2 regions of the Methylomonas albis genome follow, and region 2 is predicted to be linked to the other one. Evidence: predicted binding sites of a transcription regulator. Region 2 holds the regulator's gene; the other holds the start of a gene.

Region 1 (3,423 bases), 440 kb from region 2:
TCTTCCAGCATAGCTTTACGACGGTCCCCGAAGCCAGGCGCTTTAACAGCCGCCACTTTAACGATACCGCGCATGTTGTTCACAACCAGAGTGGCCAAGGCTTCGCCTTCGACATCTTCAGAAATGATCAACAAAGAACGGCCTGATTTCGCCACGCCTTCCAGAATCGGCAACAACTCGCGGATGTTGGAGATTTTTTTGTCGTAAAGCAGCACGAAAGGATCGTCCAGTTCCACGCTCATGTTTTCTTGTTTGTTGATGAAGTAAGGTGACAGGTAGCCACGGTCGAACTGCATACCTTCAACCACATCCAGATCATTTTCCAGACCGGTACCTTCTTCAACGGTAATAACGCCTTCTTTACCGACTTTTTCCATCGCTTCGGCAATGATTCTACCCACAGACTCGTCAGAGTTTGCAGAGATAGTACCTACTTGGGCGATTGCTTTGTTGTCTGTGCAAGGGGTTGATGCCTTTTGAATCGCTGCAACCGCTACGGTAACAGCCAAGTCGATACCGCGTTTCAAGTCCATTGGGTTCATGCCCGCTGCGACTGATTTCAAACCTTCGTTAACGATGGATTGCGCCAGCACGGTTGCAGTAGTAGTACCGTCGCCGGCTACGTCGGAAGTTTTAGAGGCAACTTCCTTTACCATTTGTGCGCCCATGTTTTCGAATTTGTCTTTCAATTCGATTTCTTTCGCAACCGATACACCGTCTTTGGTGATGGTTGGTGCGCCAAAGCTTTTATCCAACACAGCGTTACGGCCTTTAGGACCTAAAGTAACTTTTACTGCGTTAGCCAGAACGTTAACGCCTTGCACCATCAGTGCCCGTGCGTCGCCACCAAATTTTACGTCTTTTGCTGCCATTTCTTATTCCTGAGATATTGGTTAAATTGAAAAAGGGGGTGTCGGACGAATCGGGATTAACCCAAAACACCCATGACGTCTTCTTCGCGCATGACGATGTATTGCTCGCCATCGACTTTAACTTCGGTGCCGGAATATTTGCCGAACAACACTCTGTCGCCAACTTTAACTTCCAGGGCACGTACTTGGCCGTTATCTAACGTTTTACCTGAACCCACCGCTAAAACTTCGCCTTCGCTGGGTTTTTCTGCGGCTGAACCGGGCAGCACGATGCCGCCAGCAGTTTTGGTTTCTTCTTCCACGCGCTTTACGACGATACGGTCATGTAACGGACGAATTTTCATCAATGTCTCCTTAATGTAGATAAAGTTAAAGGTTAAAAACTTAATAAAGCTATTTAAAAAACAACTACATCCTTGCAGAAGAAGCGAGCTTTTAAACGGCCTCAAGTTTATTAGCACTCTCTAGCAACGAGTGCTAATAATATCCGGCTTTTGCACTCTGTCAAGCTCTTTGGCATCATCTGCGCCTCACCCCACTCATGCAAACTATGAACGACGAACAATTACTCCGTTACAGCCGGCAAATCATGCTGCCGCAAATCGACATTGCCGGGCAGCAAAAATTGCTCGATGCCAAAGTGTTAATCGTCGGTGCCGGCGGTTTGGGCTCGCCTGCCTCAATGTATCTGGCGGCGGCCGGTATCGGCCAGATCACTGTCTATGACGACGACCAGGTCGATTTAACCAATTTGCAACGCCAGATTGCTCACAACACAGCCGATATAGGGCTGGATAAAGTTATTTCAACCCAACAGACGCTGGAAAAAATTAATCCGGGCGTAAAAGTGTTTGCTCACAAGCAACGCCTGGCCGGCGCGCAATTACTTGACGAAGTGACGAATGCCGACGTGGTGCTGGACTGTAGCGATAATTTCACCACCCGCTTTGCCATCAATAAGGCTTGCGTGGAAAGGCGGACACCGCTGGTTTCCGGTGCAGCGATCCGCTTCGAGGGCCAAGTCAGCGTGTTTACACCCGGTCTGGACGACAGTCCGTGCTATAACTGCCTGTATCAAAGCGAGGGCGAGGAATTGCAAAATTGCGCTCGCAATGGCGTGATCGCGCCAATAACCGGCATCGTCGGCAGCATACAGGCCATGGAAGCGATCAAGCTGATAGTCGGCACCGGCACCACATTGACTGGCCGCTTGCTGTTGTTGGACGGACTGAGTATGGAATGGCATAGCATGCGCTTGAAGAAAAACCCAAATTGCCCAAGCTGCGGCTCGAAATAAGCTAATCCGCATAAAAAAGCCGGGCTAAACCCGGCTTTCTATTGCTGGCAAATAAGGCGTAATTAATTTCTTCCCAGTTTGCCTTTAACCATCAGAATGGCTTTGCTGACATTTCTCAATAGCGCTGAATCGCTATCACTGTGCGGCTCGATGTCGCCGAACGGTTCGCCATTCTTCATGGTGTACATGTAAATAAAATACCCTAACGGTGCGAAAGCGAAGATGGCAATAATCAACATCAACACCACTAATTCGATAACTCCGCCCATAAATACCTCCAACTATTTGTTTTTATTTTAATTTAGAATGAGGTCATAGACCTCGGGAATGGACTATAACCCCATACCTTTTAGGGAACAAGTACAAAGTATTCTTTGTCGACTCATAGCTTTAGCCGCTGACTTATTTGGCTCTAAACCGACGGCCGCGCCGCCGTTTTCAATCACTTAATCCAAGCATATGGACAATTACCCGAAAGCCGACTGGCACAGCCAAACACCGGAAACAGTATTAACGCATTTTGGCGTAGAACTGGGTCAAGGCCTGAGCAGCGACGAAGCGCAAAAACGCCTAGCGACCAGCGGTGCAAACCGTTTGACTGCTCGCCGCGGCAAGGGCCCATTGCTTTTGTTACTGGCACAATTTAATCAGCCCTTGATCTACATTTTGCTGCTTTCCGCCGCCACCACGGCGTTTTTAGAAGAATGGACCGACAGCAGCGTGATCTTTGGCGTCGTTATCATCAACGCTGTGATCGGCTTTATCCAGGAAGCCAATGCGCTGAAAGCCATTAACGCCCTGGCTCAAACCTTGAACATCAGTAGCAATGCGCTACGGGACGGCCAACGCCGAAGTATCGCCGCTGCGGAATTAGTCCCCGGCGATTTGGTATTTCTACAATCCGGCGACAAGGTACCTGCCGATCTGCGCCTGTTGCAAAGCCGCGAACTGAAAATCGATGAATCCGCCCTAACCGGCGAATCCATACCCGTAAAAAAACAGGCACAAACCCTGCCCACAGCCACCTTATTGGCTGATCGCGGCAATATGGCTTATTCCTCGACGCTGGTCAGTTATGGCAGCGCGCTGGCTATCGTCGTCAGTACCGGCGACGACACCGAGATCGGTCGTATCAACAAGCTGATCGGCAGTGCCGAGCCATTGGAAACCCCCCTGACGCTGAAGATGAGCCAGTTTAGTCAATTGTTGCTCTGGGTGATCATCGGCTGCGCGGCCATCACGTTTGCGGTCGGC
Region 2 (3,423 bases):
GACAAGTATTGTTGCAATGAGTTTGCTGGTTTCGCCATTGGCCTTGGCTGATGGTCACGGGCACGGGCACGGTCATCACAAACATCACGCTCATTATGGCGAGGTTGAGCGGGCGTATGTCCAGACACCACAGCCCGCACCGCGTTACAACAGTTACGATCAGCGATCCACCCAGGGCTTGTTAGGTGGTGCCTTAGGCAGTGCGGCAGGTTATGAGATGAGCAGGGGAGATCCGCTAGGTGCAGGTATCGGCGCCGCAGCTGGCGCCTGGATCGGTAATGGCATGAGTCGTTAAACGATTACCGGGCAACTATTACGAGTAATTTAGTGACAGGTTCTGAGTTTAGGGTGTCTCATTAGACAGGAGGACAAAATGAGAATAAAAGGTGGTAAAAAATATCAACAAGAGCAATACACTAGAGTGGAAAAGCTTTTGAATGTATTGTTGTTTTTTGTCGTCGTCTACTACAGCTACTATGTTTTGTCTTTCTCCCAAATAGGGGCTTGAGTTCACAAGCGCTAGCGATTTATGGTCACTTTGTGCTTCAAATCGGTTTTTGTCATAGAGTTCGTATAACTAAACGCGAGATCGCCTAAAACCCTGCAAGTCGCAAGACTTGCAGGGTTTTTTATTGCCAGCGGTCAGCTTTTGGGCGATTTTGAAGATAGGTGGTCGGGTTTCCAGGGATTTGGCCTTAAGCCCCTGAGTAGACTGGTGGAGCTTAGTTTATTGATCGCCTGTTAGTGCCGTTGACAACGCTGGACCCAGCTGATAGCTTTGCTCTCTGGCACTCACCAATATCGAGTGCTAACGAAATTTGGGGGATGAAGTGGCTGGCGGACAAGATTTAAACGAAAGATCGCTGTATTTATTGAAAACCTTGGTTGAGCGTTATATCCAGGACGGCCAGCCTGTTGGTTCGCGTATATTGTCTAAAGATCCGCAACTCAAGCTCAGCCCCGCTAGTATTCGTAATGTGATGGCGGATCTGGAAGAGATGGGCTTGATACATTCCCCGCATACTTCGGCCGGCCGAGTACCGACGGTGAGTGGCTATCGTTTGTTCGTCGACAGTTTGTTAACGGTCAAACCTTTGGCATCCAGCGAATTGGACCATTTGCAGCACGGCTTGCAAGGCGACGCGGATAAAGCCAGCGATGTGCTGAGCAAGGCCTCTAAATTATTGTCTGATGTGACGCGGATGGCCGGCGTAGTGACATTGCCGCGTCGGGAAAGCGTTACATTGCGGCATATCGAATTCCTGCCCATGTCCAATACTCGGGTGTTGGTTATTTTCGTCACCGACGATCAAGAAGTACATAACAAAATTATCCACACCCATAAGCAGTTTAGCCCCGCCGAATTGCAACAGGCTGCCAACTATTTGAATTCAGTCTATTCCGGTCGTAGCTTGGCGAAAATCCGTGATCTGATACTTCAGGAAATGGAGCAGGATCAGCGGCAGGTTAATCAGGGCATGATAGACGCTGTCAACATGGCGCAGCTTACCTTCACCGAACAGCCTAACGACGATTATGTGTTGAGTGGCGAAACCAATTTAATGGGCTTTTCCGAGCTGTCGGATATGGAGCGACTGAAACAGTTGTTCGAAGCGTTTAGTCAAAAGCGTGGCGTGATCCATTTATTGGATCAATGTTTGCAGACGGAAGGCGTGCAGATATTTATCGGCCAAGAGTCCGGCTATAGCGCATTCGATCATTGCAGTCTGGTGACGGCGCCTTATTCGGTCAATGACGAAGTGGTGGGCGTGTTGGGCGTGATAGGGCCGACGCGAATGGCCTATGAGAAAGTCATTCCGTTTGTAGACGTGACCGCAAAATTATTGGGCGCGGCCTTGAATCCCAAATAAATGGCCCTATCGTTAGGCGAACTAAAGAATTTAGAACCATGGAGTAAGTAATGAGTCATCAGCAGTCAAGCCACGAACAACAGTCGGATAGCGATTTAATCGCCGAAGTGTTGGAACAAACTAATCCGGCTAACGCCGAAGAACAGTCTAACGAAGCGCCTGCTACGGGTGAAGGTTTGACTGTGGAAGCCTTGCAACAGCAGTTGGAACAAGCTCAACAACAAGCCGCCGCCAATCTGGATAAAGCGATTCGCACCATGGCGGAAATGGAGAACCTGAAAAAACGCGTACAAAAAGACTTGGATGACGAACGTAAATACGGGCTGGCGAAATTCGCCAAGGAATTGCTAAGTGTATTGGATAGTCTGGAATTAGGCCTACAAGCGGCGACCGGCGATAGCCCGGAAATTGTGAGACTGCGCGAAGGCAGTGAATTGACCATCAAACAATTCGAGTCGGTATTCGCCAAATTCAATATCGAGACCGTAGATCCCACCGGCCAACCGTTCAACCCGGAAATGCACCAGGCCATGGTGATGCAACCAAGCGCCACTGCCCAACCCAATACCGTGTTAAACGTTTTCCAAAAAGGTTATGTATTGAACGGTCGTTTGCTGCGTCCGGCCATGGTGGTAGTCGCCAAAGCCGACGACAAGCCTGCCGATAGCGCAAAAATTGATGAGCAGGCTTGAAATTAATTCGATCAACCACATATCACTAACAACTTTTTAATTTATTACCTATTCAAGTCTGGAGAATATCAATGGGCAAAATGATCGGCATCGATTTGGGAACCACCAACTCCTGCGTCGCAGTACTGGAAAACGGCACCGCGCGGGTCATCGAAAACAGCGAAGGCGCGCGTACGACGCCCTCCATCATCGCCTTCACAGGCGACAACGAAGTGTTGGTCGGCCAGTCCGCCAAACGTCAGGCGGTAACCAACCCTGAAAACACTTTGTTCGCGATCAAACGTTTGATCGGCCGCCGCTTCAAAGAAGATGCGGTACAAAAAGACATCAAAATGGTGCCTTACAAAATCATGGAAGCCAACAACGGCGACGCCTGGGTAGAATGCCACGGTAAAAAAATGGCGCCACCTGAAGTGTCATCACGCGTGTTGATGAAGCTGAAAAAAGACGCCGAAGCGTTTTTGGGTGAAGAAGTGACCGAAGCGGTCATTACCGTGCCGGCTTACTTCAATGACTCGCAACGTCAAGCGACCAAAGATGCCGGCCGGATTGCCGGCCTGGACGTAAAACGTATCATCAACGAACCGACCGCAGCAGCGTTGGCCTTTGGTATGGACAAGCCTAAAGGCGATACCACCATCGCGGTTTACGATTTGGGCGGCGGTACCTTCGATATTTCAATCATCGAAATCGCTGAAATCGAAGGCGAGCACCAGTTCGAAGTATTGGCCACCAATGGCGATACCTTCCTGGGCGGTGAAGACTTTGACTTGCGCATTATCGAATTTTTGGCAGGTGAATTTAAACGTGATACCGGCATTGATCTGCACAACGATCCTTTGGCGTTGCAACGGTTGAAA

The links. Region 2 encodes HrcA, which represses chaperone genes, less so after heat shock. Its sites were predicted from a motif close to TNTTAGCACTCNNNNNNNNNGAGTGCTAANA; they were not measured.
Region 1: a site for HrcA is predicted at 1,325-1,355, ahead of groES (co-chaperone GroES). Genes of this name have one in related genera too.

Annotation. Positions count from the first base shown of each region.
Region 1 covers NZ_JACXSS010000001.1:4,269,420-4,272,842, forward strand. The annotation lists gene groL (chaperonin GroEL) at 1-872, opposite strand, end outside; gene groES (co-chaperone GroES) at 929-1,216, opposite strand; gene EBA_RS19475 (HesA/MoeB/ThiF family protein) at 1,423-2,169, shown strand; gene EBA_RS19480 (hypothetical protein) at 2,232-2,438, opposite strand; gene EBA_RS19485 (cation-transporting P-type ATPase) at 2,629-3,423, shown strand, end outside.
Region 2 covers NZ_JACXSS010000001.1:3,831,046-3,834,468, reverse strand. The annotation lists gene EBA_RS17650 (hypothetical protein) at 1-295, shown strand, start outside; gene hrcA (heat-inducible transcriptional repressor HrcA) at 831-1,871, shown strand; gene grpE (nucleotide exchange factor GrpE) at 1,922-2,563, shown strand; gene dnaK (molecular chaperone DnaK) at 2,635-3,423, shown strand, end outside.